3 regions of the Actinosynnema sp. NPDC050436 genome follow, and region 3 is predicted to be linked to each of the others. Evidence: riboswitches for the same ligand, from Rfam matches in the RefSeq annotation. Region 3 holds a riboswitch; each other region holds the start of a gene.

Region 1 (4,996 bases), on a different contig from region 3:
AGTCGATCATCACGTTCGTCCGCAGCCTGTTCGCCTAGTCCACCTCGCGGGGGGTGGCCAACCCGGTCACCGGCGGTGACGGTCAAGCCCGCACGTTGCACCGTCTGGGTGGAATGAGGGCTATAACGCGCTGGTAACAGGGTTTTTGACAAACCAGGGTCTAGCGGTTGTCGGTACCCGCTAATACGGTGCGCTGCATTGGCTGATCTTCGACCGACGAGGAGGCAGAATGGTCGAGGACTCCGGAGTCGACGAGCTGCTGCGGCAGTGGGCGGCTGAGCGCTCGGACGACGCCGAGTTGCAGGAGGTGAACCGGATCAAGGACGAGTGGCTGGCCGAGGCCCCGCCGTCCGCGCCGGGGATCCCCGTGCAACGGGCGAACGGCGGGTCGCGCGGACTGGTGCGGGTCGAATCCGCTGACCCGGCCTACGTGGCGGCGATGCGGAAGAGGGCACCCGAGGTGCCCGAGGTGCTGCTCGCGGCTGCCGCCAGCTACTGGCAGCTCGTGGGCGACCTGTCCGAGGCGGAGCGGTGGTGGGACGCGGGCATCAGCCCGTTGGACCAGCGCGCGCTCGACTACCGGGCGGCCGGGTTGACCCCCGCCGACCTGGGACGGCGCCTCGGCCCGATGACGGTGCTCCAGCACCTGCGTCGGGGCAGTGCGGCGGCCTGGTGCGTGGCCAGGTTGCAGCGGCAGCGCCGGGACGGCGTTGCGTGAACCAGCGCCGCGTTGTGAGGGCGCGGCGTCGAGTCGAACACCTGCACCAACCGGGAGGGCGGGCTCCTGTGCGAGGAGCCCCTTCCGCCGAGAAGTGAACTCCGCGAAGTAGTGTGGGAGGGTGCCCGGCACCCTCCTGACACCCAAGAGACTCGCCATCGCGGCGGTCTGCCTGGTGTCGCTGATCGTGTGCTGCGGCCTCGCCTACTGGCAGTGGGAGAGGTTCTCCGAGGCCGGCGGCACGTTCCAGAACCTCGGGTACGTCTTCCAGTGGCCGCTGTTCGGCCTGTTCCCCGTCTTCATGGTGTGGCGGATGCGCAAGCTCGCCGCCCAGCGCCGTGCCGAGGACGCCGCCGGGGGCAGCCGGGAGCCGGTGGCCGCCGCCCCGCGTCCGGCCGTTACCGTGGAACCCGTCAGAACACCCGCGCACGACGACGAGGACGACGAGCTGGCGGCCTACAACCGCTACCTCCGGGAGCTCAACGCGCGGGACCAGCGGTGAGCGAAGGCGGTCGGTAGGCGATGAGCGGTGCGTTGAGCCGGTTCCGGTTCATGGCTTACGTGGTCGGTGTCGGCCTGCTCCTGCTCGTGGTGGCGATGTTCGTCAAGTACGTCGGCGACAACTCCGGGATGATGGCCGTCGTCGGGCCCGTCCACGGCTTCCTGTACGCCGTCTACCTGGTCTTCACGGTCGACCTGGCGCTCAAGGCGCGGTGGTCGCTCAAGGGCTCCGCGCTGGTGCTGCTCGCGGGCACCATCCCGTTCGTGTCGTTCTACGCCGAGCGCAAGGTGGTCGAGAGCGTCAAGGAGGAACGTGCGCTGTGACCGCGTGCCCCACCCCCGCACCGTCCGCTGAGACGGCCGTGGGCGTGCGGCCGGCACCGGTCGGCGTGCCTGCGCGCGGCCGAGGTGTTCCGGCGTTCCCCCGCCTCTACAGGGGTTCGTTCCCGGTGCTGCACGGCGGACGCGCGGCCCGGAGCGGGTTCCCGGAGCGGGCCGTCGACGGCTCCGCGGGCGGGTTCCCGCTGCTCGGCGGCAGCGCGGCCGGGGTGCGCGGGTCGTCGGGTGGTCGGCCGGGCGGCAGGTTCTGTGACCCGGTCCCGGTTGACCGTGCCTACCAGGCACAACTAGCGTCTGGCGGTACCAACTGAACACGGCCGTCGATGTCGCGCGGGAGAGTCCCCGGAAGGGGCGCCGAAGGAGCAACTCCTCCCCGGAATCTCTCAGGCACAGCTACCGCCCGACGAAGGCAACTCTGGAAAGCAGGCGCTGCGCGCCTCGCCCACGGTGCAAGCCGCGCCCCGCGCGCGGTGAAGCTCTCAGGCTCATGACAGAGGGGGAGGCTCACTCGACGAGGAGTCTCCGATGGACCGTGTCATCCTTCACCAACGGCGACCGGCCGACCAGGTCGGTCTCGTCGCCGTGCCCGCCACCAGGGAGGACCACCCCGTGGAAACCCGCCGGACGCCGCTGCACGCCGAGCACGAGGCGCTGGGCGCCCAGTTCACCGACTTCGCGGGCTGGCGGATGCCGCTGCGCTACGACAGCGAGCTCGCCGAGCACCACGCCGTGCGCACGTCAGCGGGCCTGTTCGACCTGACGCACATGGGCGAGATCGTGCTGTCCGGCCCCGAGGCCGGCCGCGCGCTGGACCACGCGCTGGTCGGCCACGCGTCCGCGATCGGGGTCGGCCGCGCCCGCTACACCATGATCACCCAAGCGGACGGCGGCGTCCTGGACGACCTGATCGTCTACCGGACCGGCGAGCAGGAGTACCTGGTCGTGGCGAACGCCTCGAACGCGGCCGTCGTGTTCCAGGCGCTGGTCGAGCGCGCGGAGGGCTTCGACACCTCCGTCGTGGACAAGTCCGTCGACTACGCCCTGCTGGCGGTCCAGGGGCCGGCGTCCACCGCGATCCTGGCCGGTCTCACCACCACCGACCTCGCGTCGGTCAAGTACTACGCCTCCTACCCGACCGAGGTGGCCGGCCGGCCCGCGCTGCTCGCCCGCACCGGCTACACCGGCGAGGACGGCTTCGAGCTGTTCCTCGACCCGGCCGACGCGCCGGCGGTGTGGCAGGCGCTGCTGGAGGCGGGCCGCGAGCACGACCTCCGGCCCGCCGGCCTCGGCTGCCGCGACACGCTGCGCCTGGAGGCCGGGATGCCGCTGTACGGCAACGAGCTCAGCGCCGCGCGCACCCCGTACCACGCCAACCTGGGCCGCGTGGTGAAGCTGGACAAGCCGGAGGACTTCGTCGGCCGCGAGGCGCTGGCCGCCGTCGCCGAGCAGGGCGCGGAGGCGAAGCTGGTCGGCCTCAGGACCACGTCCCGCCGCGCGCCCCGGCACGGCTACCCGGTGCTGGACGCGTCCGGCTCGGTGGTCGGCGAGGTCACCAGCGGCGCGCTGTCGCCGACCCTGGGCTACTCGGTGGCGATGGCCTACGTGCCGCCGGCGCTGGCCGAGCCCGGCACCGCTCTGGCCGTCGACATCCGGGGCAGGCAGGAGCCCGTGGAAGTCGTCGCGCTGCCGTTCTACAAGCGAAACTCGTAAGGGAGACACCATGTCCGAGCACTTCAACACCTCCCTCGCGGAGTTCGACCCGGAGGTCGCCGAGGCCGTCGCGGCGGAGCTCGGCCGGCAGCAGGGCACCCTGGAGATGATCGCGTCGGAGAACTTCACCCCGGTGTCGGTGCTCCAGGCGCAGGGCTCCGTGCTGACCAACAAGTACGCCGAGGGCTACCCCGGCCGGCGGTACTACGGCGGCTGCGAGAACGTCGACGTGGTCGAGCGGCTGGCCATCTCGCGGGTCAAGGAGCTGTTCGGCGCGGGCTACGCGAACGTGCAGCCGCACTCGGGCGCGCAGGCCAACGCGTGCGCGATGTTCGCCCTGCTCCAGCCCGGCGACACGATCCTGGGCCTGGACCTGGCGCACGGCGGCCACCTGACCCACGGGATGCGGATCAACTTCTCCGGCAAGCTCTACGACGTGGTGCCCTACCACGTGTCGGAGACCGACGGCCGGGTCGACATGGCCGAGGTCGAGCGGCTGGCGACCGAGCACCGGCCCAAGCTGATCGTGGCGGGCTGGTCGGCCTACCCGAGGCAGCTGGACTTCGCGGAGTTCCGCCGGATCGCGGACTCGGTCGACGCCTACCTGATGGTCGACATGGCGCACTTCGCCGGCCTGGTGGCGGCCGGGCTGCACCCCAGCCCCGTGCCGCACGCGCACGTCACCACCACGACCACGCACAAGACGCTGGGCGGCCCGCGCGGCGGCGTGATCCTGACCAACGAGGCCGACCTCGCCAAGAAGATCAACTCGGCGGTGTTCCCCGGCCAGCAGGGCGGGCCGCTGGAGCACGTGATCGCGGGCAAGGCGGTGGCGTTCAAGCACGCCGCGTCGCCCGAGTTCGCCGACCGCCAGCGCCGCACGGTCGAGGGCGCGAAGATCCTGGCCGACCGCCTGTCGCAGCCCGACGCGGCGGCGGCCGGCGTGAAGGTGCTGACCGGCGGCACGGACGTGCACCTGGTGCTGGTCGACCTGGTCGGGTCCGAGCTGGACGGCAAGCAGGCCGAGGACCGGCTGCACGAGGTGGGCATCACGGTGAACCGCAACGCGGTGCCGAACGACCCGCGCCCGCCGATGGTCACCTCGGGCCTGCGGATCGGCACGCCCGCCCTGGCCACCCGGGGCTTCGGCGCGGCGGACTTCGCCGAGGTCGCGGACGTGATCGCGGCGGCCCTCCAGGCGTCGCCGGACCTGGCCGAGCTGCGCTCCCGGGTCGAGGTGCTGGCCGCGAAGCACCCGCTCTACCCGAACCTGTAGGGGTTCGGCGTCCGACACGTGGTCCCCCGGCCAACCCCAGGCCGGGGGACCGCGCTGCTCACGGGCCGCGCCGCGTCCGGGCGGCGAACCGCTCGGCGACGGGCTACGCGGCGGGAGCGCGGACGCCGGGCGGCAGGCACTCGACGTTGCGCTTGCCGTCGGGTCGGACCACGAACCACGTGCCGCCCACGCCCTGGCCCTTCCACTGACCGGGTGCCTCGTCCTTTGCGTAGGTGTAGAGCGCCCACCCGGCGAGGGTGACCTGCTCGGTGCCGTCCGCGCGCTTCACCGTGCCGACCAGCGTCGGGTCCACGCCCTCCAGCGCCGGGGTGCCGCCGCCGGCCAGCAGCGGCGGCCAGGTCTCGGCGCACTTGCCCTCGCAGGCGGACTTCGGCGGGTTCGGCGTGTCCTTGTCGAACCGGTACAGGGTGCGGCCGTCGCCGTCCTGCACC
Region 2 (4,996 bases), on a different contig from region 3:
GCAGCCGCCAGGTGTCGGCCAGCCGGTTGATCTCCGCGCGGGCCAGCGGCACGAGCGCCTCGGCGGCACCCCGCTCGGCGACCTCCTCCAACTGGGTCAGCCGGTGCAGGACGGCGGCGCGCAGTGTCTCGTCCACCGTCACATCCTGTCCGCGGCCTGGGCCAGCAGGCGGTGCAGCCGGCGGGTCTGGGTGACCGACATCACAGCGGACTCGCCGGGTGGGGCGACCAGCAGCACCCGGTCGTCCTCCACCAGCACGGTCATCGAGCGGTCCCGCCCGAAGGGGTCGTGGCAGTCGATCCAGCCCTGTGGTTCGGCCATGTGCGCTCCGATCGGAGGTCGGCGGCGGCGCGGTGGGCACACCGCGGAGGGGCGAGCCCGCCGCGTCAGCGCACGGGCACCTCGCTGTACCTCATCGGCCGACCGGGCGTCGTGACTTACCCGTTACGCGGCGAATTCACTCGTTTGCTTGAGGGTGGACACGGGCTGTGCTCCTCCTGGTAAAGATCTGGGCGTCAGATGGGCGGGGCGGCTGGGCACGACCGCCCGCCGCCCGCTAGCATTGGTGGCGCGGCCCGCTCCCAGTGACCCCCAGGCTGGTTGAGCGGGCCGCCTTTTCATGCCCTCCACGTGCGAGAAGGGGCGCCCACCGTCGTGGTGGACGCCCCTCCTTCGCGGGTGCTCAGACTTCGAGCGGGGTGTGGGTGAGGCCGTGCGCCTCCGCGACCGGCTGGTAGGTCAGCAGGCCGTCGTGCGCGTTGAGGCCCAGCGCCAGCGCCTGGTCCGCGCGCAGCGCCGCCTCCCAGCCCTTGTCGGCCAGCGCGACCGCGTACGGCAGCGTCACGTTGGTCAGCGCGTAGGTGGACGTGCGCGGCACGGCACCGGGCATGTTGGCCACGCAGTAGAACACCGAGTCGTGCACCTGGTAGGTCGGCTCGGCGTGCGTGGTCGGCCGCGAGTCGGCGAAGCAGCCGCCCTGGTCGATGGCGATGTCGACGAGCACGGAGCCCGGCTTCATCTGCGCCACCAGCTCGTTGGAGACCAGCTTCGGGGCCTTCGCGCCCGGCACCAGCACCGCGCCGATGACCAGGTCGGCCTCCCGCACGGCCTGCTCGACCGAGTAGCGGTTCGACGTGACCGTGCGCAGCCGGCCCTGGTACAGGGCGTCGATGTGGCGCAGCCGGTCGACGTTGGTGTCCAGGATCTCGACGTCCGCGCCCAGGCCCACGGCGATGGTGGCCGCGTTCAGGCCCGCCACGCCGCCGCCGATCACGACGACCCGCGCCGGGTGCACGCCGGGCACGCCGCCGGGCAGCACGCCCCGGCCGCCGGACGGCTTCATCAGCGAGAACGCGCCGACCTGGGGCGCGAGCCTGCCCGCCACCTCGGACATCGGGGCCAGCAGCGGCAGCGCGCCGTTCGCGGTCTGCACCGTCTCGTAGGCGATCGCGGTGGTGCCGGAGTCCAGCAGCGCCTGCGTCAGCGGCTGGTCGGCCGCGAGGTGCAGGTACGTGAACAGGGTCTGGCCCTTGCGCAGCAGGGGGTACTCCCGCGCGATCGGCTCCTTGACCTTGAGCACCAGGTCGCCCTCGGCCCACACGTCCTCGGCGGTGGCCAGCACCTTCGCACCCGCCGCGAGGTACTCCTCGTCGGTGATGGCCGAGCCCAGGCCCGCGCCCGCCTCGACGAACACGTCGTGGCCGCGCACCGTCAGCTCGTGGGCGCCTGCGGGGGTCAGCGCGACGCGGTATTCGTGGTTCTTGATCTCGCGGGGTACTGAGATCCGCACGGAGGGCTCCTTCGGGGCGTTGTTAATGCCAAAGGTCCGGTACCGCCATCCGGCTGTCATCGTGCCGTTGGCACGAACGCGCACCTGCCGCGTTGTGCCGGTCGGACAACGGCGGAGGTGGCGTGAAGTCTCTGGACGCGCGTTGACACCCGAGTCGCCGACGACTTAGCGTGCTCGCGTCCGACCAACTGAACATCGGCCGGGGTGTCGCAGGCGACACCGGAACCCGAGCGGGAGAGCCTCCAGCACGTCTGGAGCGCCGAAGGAGCAAGCACCCCGCACACTCTCAGGCAACGAGAACCGCTCGGGCGAGGCGACTCTGGAAAGCGTGCTCACGCGCGCACCCACGGTGCAAGCCGCAGCGCTGCGGCGAAGCTCTCAGGTCCCAGGACAGAGAGGGGACCTGGCCGCGCGGACCGAGGAGCTGACGTGACTTTTCCGGACAACCTGCTGTACACGCCCGAGCACGAGTGGGTCGACTGGACCCCGGGTACCCAGGACCCCGTGGCGATCGGCATCACCTCCTACGCGGCGGAGTCGCTCGGCGACATCGTGTTCGTCCAGCTGCCGACCGTGGGCGAGCGCGTCAAGTCCGGCGACGTGTGCGGCGAGCTGGAGTCGACCAAGTCGGTGAGCGACCTGTACGCGCCGGTCAGCGGCGAGGTCGTGGAGGTCAACACCGAGGTGGCCGACGACCCGTCGCTGATCAACAACGACCCGTACGGCGCGGGCTGGCTGTTCAAGGTCGCCGTCGAGGACGCGACGGGCCTGCTGACCGCCGCGAAGTACGCGGAACTCACCGGGGACTGAGCGCCGTGGCGATCAGCGTCTTCGACCTGTTCTCCGTCGGCATCGGGCCGTCGAGCTCGCACACCGTCGGCCCCATGCGCGCGGCGACCATGTTCGTCGCGCGGCTCGGGCACCGGGCGCACTCGGTGGACCGCGTGCACGTCGAGCTGTTCGGCTCGCTGGGTGCGACCGGGCACGGCCACGGCAGCCCCAAGGCCGTGCTCCTGGGCTTGGAGGGGCACAAGCCGGAGGACGTCGACCCCACGGCGGCCGACGTGCGGGTGCAGGAGATCCGGGCCACCGGCAGGCTGCTGCTGGGCGGTGTGCGGGACATCCCGTTCACCGAGGACGCCGACCTGGTGATGCACCGCCGGAAGTCCCTCCCGCTGCACCCGAACGGGATGAGCTTCACCGCCTATTCCGGCGAAGAGGTGCTGGACGAGGCCGTGTACTACTCGGTCGGCGGCGGGTTCGTGGTGGACGAGACGGCGAGCGGCACCGACCGGATCAAGGCCGACGCCACCCCCATCGCGCACCCGTTCCTCAGCGGCGACGAGCTGCTGGCGCGCACCCGCGAGACCGGGCTGACCATCAGCGAGGTCATGCTCGCCAACGAGCTGTCCTGGCGCTCCGAGCACGACGTGCGCCAGGGCCTGCTGCACATCTGGCACGTGATGCAGGAGTGCGTGGAGCGCGGCTGCACCGAGGACGGCGTGCTGCCGGGCGGGCTGAAGGTGCGGCGGCGGGCCGCCGAGATGCGGCAGCGGCTCGCGGCCGAGCACTTCACCACCGACCCGTTGCGGGTGATGGACTGGGTGACCCTGTTCGCCCTGGCGGTGAACGAGGAGAACGCGGCCGGCGGTCGGGTGGTGACCGCGCCGACCAACGGCGCGGCGGGCATCGTGCCGGCGGTGCTGCACTACTACACGCGGTTCGTGCCGGGCGCGTCCGACGACGGCGTGGTGCGGTTCCTGCTCACGGCGGGCGCGGTGGGCGTGCTGTTCAAGGAGAACGCGTCGATCTCCGGTGCCGAGGTCGGCTGCCAGGGCGAGGTCGGCTCGGCGTGCTCGATGGCGGCCGGCGGCCTGGCCGAGGTGCTCGGCGGGACGCCGGAGCAGGTGGAGAACGCCGCCGAGATCGCCATGGAGCACAACCTCGGCCTGACCTGCGACCCGATCGGCGGGCTCGTGCAGATCCCGTGCATCGAGCGCAACGCGCTGGCGTCGATCAAGGCGATCACCGCCGCGCGCATGGCGTTGCGCGGCGACGGGTCGCACTTCGTGTCGCTGGACAAGGTCATCAAGACCATGCGCGAGACCGGCAAGGACATGAAGGTGAAGTACAAGGAGACCGCGCGGGGCGGTCTGGCGGTGAACGTCATCGAGTGCTGACCCCCGTGGTCTCCCGGCCCGTGCCGGGAGACCACGGCGGCTGCCTCACCGAACGCGGGGCTGGTCCCGGGACGGGTCACCCGGTAGCCCCGGTCCGCCGCGTCGTAGCAGGTCGCCGCCACCACCGCGCTGGTCGCCACGCCGGCGACCACGACGGACCCCACCGAGCGGGCGCGCAGCACCAGGTCGAGGTCGGTGCCGGCGGTCCCCTCGGGGAACGCGTCCCCAGCGCGCCGGCCGCGCCCGGAACCCCTGCGGTGACCGGTCCGGGGGCCTGGTGTCGTCCCGCACCACCCGCCCGACGTCACCCGCCGGGCAGCACGAGACCGGGCGTCGGTCCCGGACGGCGGGCCTACGGGAGCGCGGCCTCGATCGCCTTCACGACCTGCTCGTCCCCGGGCTCGGTGCGCGGTCGGAAGCGGGCCAGCACCTCGCCGTCGGGGGAGACCAGGAACTTCTCGAAGTTCCACTGCACGTCGCCCGCCTCGCCGTCCGCGTCCGGGTGCGCGGTCAGCTCCGCGTACAGCGGGTGCCGGCCCTCGCCGTTCACGTCGATCTTCTCGAACAGCGGGAACGTGACGCCGTAGGTGGCCGAGCAGAACTCCGCGATCTCCTCGGACGTGCCGGGCTCCTGGCCCGCGAACTGATTGCACGGGAAGCCGACCACCGAGAAACCCCGCGCCGCGTACCGGGCCTGGAGCTGCTCCAACCCGGTGTACTGCGGCGTCAGGCCGCACTTCGACGCCACGTTCACCACCAGCACAGCCTTGCCGCGCAACGAACCCAGGCTGCTCGGCGTGCCGTCCAGGGTGTGCACGGCGATGTCGTGGATGCTCATGCGGCCAGCCTACGGTGCCCGGCGCGGGCCGGGCGCTAGCCGCCGTCGCGCGGGCGGAAGACGGTGACGACCACGCGCAGCCCGAGCAGGATGCTGATCACCAGCAGGTTGTAGCCGAACACCTGGTAGAGCGTGATCTGCGGGGCGACCAGCGGGCCGCCGTCCGCGCCCAGCAGGAGCACCGCCATC
Region 3 (4,996 bases):
GAGCCGCTACACCCTCGACTACGACCTGGCGTGACCCCGGGGGGCGGCCACCCGACCGCCGGCAGGCACGGCGAACGCCGGCAGGCATCGGGTGCCTGCCGGCGTGCGGCGGTCGAGCGGACGAGCGGCGGTCAGCCGCCGTAGGCGGACACCGGGGGGCAGGAGCAGACCAGGTTGCGGTCGCCCTTCGCGCCGTCGATGCGCCGCACCGGGGGCCAGGTCTTCGGGGCGGCCGTGCCCGCCGGGAACACCGCCTCCTCGCGGCTGTACGGGTGGTCCCACTCGCCGGTCACCGACGCCGCCGTGTGCGGCGCGTTGCGCAGCGGGTTGTCGTCGGCCGGCCACTCGCCCGAGCCGACCCGGTCGATCTCGCCCTTGATGGCGATCATCGCGTCGATGAACCGGTCGATCTCGGCCAGGTCCTCGGACTCGGTCGGCTCCACCATCAGCGTGCCCGCCACCGGGAACGACATGGTGGGCGCGTGCAGGCCGTAGTCGGCCAGCCGCTTGGCCACGTCGTCCACGGTCACGCCGGTCGCCTTGGTGATCGGCCGCAGGTCGAGGATGCACTCGTGGGCCACGAAGCCGCCCTCGCCGGTGTAGAGCACCGGGAAGTGCTCGTCCAGCCGCCGGGCCACGTAGTTCGCCGCCGCGACGGCGGTCAGCGTCGCACGGCGCAGGCCGTCGCCGCCCATCATCCGCACGTACGCCCACGAGATCGGCAGGATCGACGCCGAACCCCACGGCGCGGCGCTGATCGGGCCGACGCCGGTCGCCGGGCCGGCGGTCGGCTGCAACGGGTGGTTGGGCAGGAACGGCGCGAGGTGCGAGCGCACGCCGATCGGGCCGACGCCGGGGCCGCCGCCGCCGTGCGGGATGCAGAACGTCTTGTGCAGGTTCAGGTGCGACACGTCCGAGCCGAACTTGCCGTACTGGGCCAGGCCGATCAGCGCGTTGAGGTTCGCGCCGTCCACGTACACCTGGCCGCCGGCCTCGTGCACCAGGCCGCACACCTCGCGCACGGTGTCCTCGTACACGCCGTGCGTGGACGGGTAGGTGATCATGATCGCGGCCAGGTCGTCGCGGTGGGCGTCGACCGTCGCGCGCAGGTGGCCCAGGTCGACGTTGCCCTTGTCGTCGCACTTCACCACGACCACGCGCATCCCGGCCATGACGGCCGACGCGGCGTTGGTGCCGTGCGCGGAGGACGGGATCAGGCACACGTCGCGGTGCTCGTCGCCGTTGGCGCGGTGGTAGGCGCGGATCGCCAGCAGGCCCGCGAACTCGCCCTGGCTGCCCGCGTTGGGCTGGAGCGACACCGCGTCGTAGCCGGTCACCTCGGCCAGCCACGACTCCAGGTCCCGGACCAGCGAGAGCAGGCCGGCGGCGTCGGAGGCGGGCGCGAACGGGTGCAGCTCGGCGAACTCGGGCCAGGTGATGGCCTCCATCTCGGCCGTGGCGTTGAGCTTCATCGTGCACGAGCCGAGCGGGATCATGCTGCGGTCGAGCGCGACGTCCTTGTCCGACAGCGACCGCAGGTAGCGCAGCAGCGCGGTCTCCGAGCGGTGCGCGTGGAACACCGGGTGCGTGAGGTAGTCGCTGGTGCGGCGCAGGTCGGCGGGGATGCCGTCGGCGGTGTCGGCGTCCAGGCCGTCGATGTCGGCCACCGCCACGTCGAACGCCCGCCACACCGCGACGAGGTCGTCGCGGGTCGTCGTCTCGTCGCAGGCGATCGACACCGTGTCGGCGTCCACCTGCCACAGGTTGACGCCCAGCTCGCGGGCGGCGGCCACGATCGCGGCGGCCCGGCCCTCGACGCGCGCCCGGACGGTGTCGAAGAACTCGCCGTGCACGACCTCGACGCCGCCCTCGCACAGGCCGGCGGCCAGCACGGTCGCCATCCGGTGGGCGCGGGTGGCGATGCCGCGCAGCCCCTCCGGGCCGTGGTACACGGCGTACATGGAGGCGATCACGGCCAGCAGGACCTGCGCGGTGCAGATGTTGCTGGTCGCCTTCTCGCGGCGGATGTGCTGTTCGCGGGTCTGCAGCGCCAGCCGGTAGGCGCGGTTGCCGTCGGCGTCGACCGACACGCCGACCAGCCGGCCGGGGAGCTGGCGCTCCAGGCCCGCGCGGACGGCCATGTACCCGGCGTGCGGGCCGCCGAAGCCCATCGGCACGCCGAAGCGCTGGGTGGTGCCGACGACGACGTCCGCGCCGATCTCGCCGGGCGGGCGCAGCAGGGTCAGCGACAGCAGGTCGGCGGCCACCACGGCCTGCGCGCCGGCCGCGTGGATCTCCGCGATCAGCGACTCCTGGTCGCGGACCACGCCGGAGGCGCCGGGGAAGGACAGCAGCACGCCGAAGAAGTCGCCGCCCAGGCCGAGGCCCTCCAGGCCCTGCGACAGGTCGGCGGTGACGACCTCGATGCCCAGCGGCTCGGCGCGGGTCTCGATCACGGCCAGCGTCTGCGGCAGCGTGTCCTGGTCGACCACGAACTTGGCGGACTTGCTCCGGCCGGCGCGGCGGACCAGGGTCATCGCCTCGGCGGCGGCCGTGGACTCGTCCAGCATGGACGCGTTGGCCAGGGCCAGGCCGGTCAGGTCGGCCACCACGGTCTGGAAGTTCAGCAGCGCCTCCAGCCGGCCCTGCGAGATCTCCGGCTGGTAGGGGGTGTAGGCGGTGTACCAGGCCGGGCTCTCCAGCACGTTGCGGCGGATCACCGGCGGGGTGGTGGTGCCGTAGTAGCCCAGGCCGATCATCTGCTTGAGCGGCTTGTTGCGAGCGGCCAGGGCGCGCAGCTCGGCCAGCGCCTCGGTCTCCGTGGCGGGCGCGGGCAGGTCCAGCACCAGGTCGCGCTCCCGGATCGACTCGGGCACCGCGCGCTGCGCCAGCTCCTCCAGCGAGCCGACGCCGATCACGTCGAGGATGCGGGCCAGCTCGGCCGGCCGGGGGCCCACGTGCCGGTCGGCGAAGGGGGTGCCGTGCTCGAGAGCGGCGAGGGGGATGCGGTCGTGCGTCATAGATACGCCTCCGGGGCTACGGGCACACTTCTGCCGTTGCCCTCCCCCTCTGTCTTCTGCCCGTCGGGGCGCCTGAGAGCTTCACCCGGCCGTCGGAACGGACCGGGCTTGCACCGTCGGCGGGGTCGGCGGACCGACCCGCTTTCCAGAGGCGTCTCACCCGCGCGGTCCTTGCGCCTGAGAGGTTCCGGGGAGGATTTGCTCCTTCGGCGCCGAGACGTGCTCGGACTCTCCCGCGCGGGATAAAGCGACTACCCGCGAATGGTACCCGGACCAGGCCCGCAGGCCCGCACGGACGCGACGCGGATCTCAGCCGGTGGCACGGGACTTCGGGGTCGCGGCTGCGGGGCCCGGCCGGACCGACGCCCCGGACCGCTCCGACGGGCCTGGCGGTACCGACGCGCGCGGGCCTCAGCCGGTGGCGCGGGTGCGCCGGCGGCGGGACAGCTCGTCGTTCGGGGCGTGCTCGACCTCCCCGCCGTCCGCGCGCTCGGCGGGGAACTCGTGGATGGTGCCGCTGATCTCCCGCATCGCGCCGCTGACCGCGATCCCGAACACCCCCTGACCGCCCTGGAGCAGGTCCACGACCTCCTCCGGCGAGGTGCACTCGTAGACCGTCGTGCCGTCGCTGAACAGCGTGATCCGGGCCAGGTCCTGCACGCCCCGGCGGCGCAGGTGGTCGACCGCGACCCGGATGTTCTGCAACGAGACCCCGGTGTCCAGCAGCCGCTTGACCACCTTGAGCACCAGGATGTCCTTGAACGAGTACAGCCGCTGGCTGCCCGAGCCCTGGGCACTCCTTATGGTCGGGTTGACCAGTCCGGTGCGGGCCCAGTAGTCGAGCTGGCGGTAGGTGATGCCCGCGATCTGGCACGCGGCAGGGCCTCGGTAGCCCACGAGCTCGTCCGGCAGCGAGGAGTCCGGGAACAGCTCACCCTGTTCGCCGGATCCGGCCCGGATGGCTTCCTCGACCACGCCTGCCTCCCCTCGGTCCGGCCACGACAGCCGGCGACCACCGTGCAACCGCCCCGGCGTTGGAATCACACCGTGGCAATTCACCCGAGTTCGACGGTAAGACCGCCTAGGGGGCAGGTCAACGCGACGCGCTGAGCGTGTCGCACCTCAACCTCAGGTTGAGGTTGAGAGAGACGCCCGACGTAAGCCATTCGGGTGACGTTTAGTGATCGTTTAGCCGATCACCGCTGACGTTGTGTAATTCGGAAGTGTGACACCGGGGGGTGGCACACCGGGTTGATCCACAACTCACCGCACACACCACGGGGGGCCGACCCGACTCGCGGCCGGACCACCGGCCCCTCGTGGCGCAGCCGGCACCCGAACCGACGAAACGCCCACTCACAGCCCGCCACCGAGCGTCCGTCGTGCACACCGGCCGACCGCCCGGACGGCCCCCGGCGCCCCCCGAACAGCTCCCGGCACGGGGTCCCGGACCGCCCGGGGCACTCCCCAGCCGGCCGGGACCCGGCCGCTGCCGCCCCGCTGCGCCCCGAACGCGCGAAAGCCCGGAGCGACCGCTCCGGGCTGCCCGTCCGACCCCACCGGGCCGGACCGCCTCCACCTCGTCCACCTGCGCGCCGCGGCGGCACGCCCGGCCCGGGACCGGGCTACGTGTCCGCGCCCCGGAAGTCCTCCGGCGACACCGAGTCGAGGAACTCGCGGAACTTCTCGACCTCGTCCTCCTGCTCGTCCGGGATGATCAGGCCGGCCTCGGCCAGCACCGACTCCTCCGCGTGGATCGGCACGCCGATCCGCAGCGCCAGGGCCACCGAGTCGCTCGGGCGCGCCGACACCCGGACGTCGCCGTCGAACACCAGCTCGGCGAAGTAGGTGCCCTCCTGCAGGTCGGTGATGCGGACCTGTTCGAGGTTGCGGCCCAGGGCCCCGATGACGTCCTTGAGCAGGTCGTGGGTCAGTGGCCGCGCGGGGCGCACGCCCTGTTGTTCCAGGGCGATGGC

Evidence for each region. A riboswitch is a leader RNA that binds a small molecule or an ion and turns the genes downstream of it on or off. The one in region 3 is predicted to bind glycine.
Region 1: linked by a shared signal. The riboswitch ahead of gcvT (glycine cleavage system aminomethyltransferase GcvT) and the one ahead of gcvP (aminomethyl-transferring glycine dehydrogenase) in region 3 are both predicted to bind glycine.
Region 2: linked by a shared signal. The riboswitch ahead of gcvH (glycine cleavage system protein GcvH) and the one ahead of gcvP (aminomethyl-transferring glycine dehydrogenase) in region 3 are both predicted to bind glycine.

Annotation. Positions count from the first base shown of each region.
Region 1 covers NZ_JBFAJV010000014.1:89,155-94,150, forward strand. The annotation lists gene AB0I60_RS29035 (hypothetical protein) at 1-38, shown strand, start outside; gene AB0I60_RS29040 (helix-turn-helix transcriptional regulator) at 230-718, shown strand; gene AB0I60_RS29045 (hypothetical protein) at 840-1,220, shown strand; gene AB0I60_RS29050 (DUF3817 domain-containing protein) at 1,241-1,543, shown strand; glycine riboswitch at 1,880-1,967, shown strand; glycine riboswitch at 1,968-2,062, shown strand; gene gcvT (glycine cleavage system aminomethyltransferase GcvT) at 2,084-3,268, shown strand; gene glyA (serine hydroxymethyltransferase) at 3,279-4,544, shown strand; gene AB0I60_RS29065 (hypothetical protein) at 4,648-4,996, opposite strand, start outside.
Region 2 covers NZ_JBFAJV010000015.1:6,684-11,679, forward strand. The annotation lists gene AB0I60_RS29500 (hypothetical protein) at 1-136, opposite strand, end outside; gene AB0I60_RS29505 (hypothetical protein) at 139-321, opposite strand; gene ald (alanine dehydrogenase) at 683-1,789, opposite strand; glycine riboswitch at 2,011-2,102, shown strand; gene gcvH (glycine cleavage system protein GcvH) at 2,219-2,599, shown strand; gene AB0I60_RS29520 (L-serine ammonia-lyase) at 2,605-3,969, shown strand; partial or broken gene AB0I60_RS29525 (isochorismatase family protein) at 4,044-4,439, opposite strand; gene AB0I60_RS29530 (glutathione peroxidase) at 4,322-4,807, opposite strand; gene AB0I60_RS29535 (AarF/UbiB family protein) at 4,843-4,996, opposite strand, start outside.
Region 3 covers NZ_JBFAJV010000010.1:248,344-253,339, forward strand. The annotation lists gene AB0I60_RS24350 (DUF3224 domain-containing protein) at 1-34, shown strand, start outside; gene gcvP (aminomethyl-transferring glycine dehydrogenase) at 132-3,020, opposite strand; glycine riboswitch at 3,176-3,266, opposite strand; gene AB0I60_RS24360 (MerR family transcriptional regulator) at 3,432-3,995, opposite strand; gene AB0I60_RS24365 (bifunctional nuclease family protein) at 4,646-4,996, opposite strand, start outside.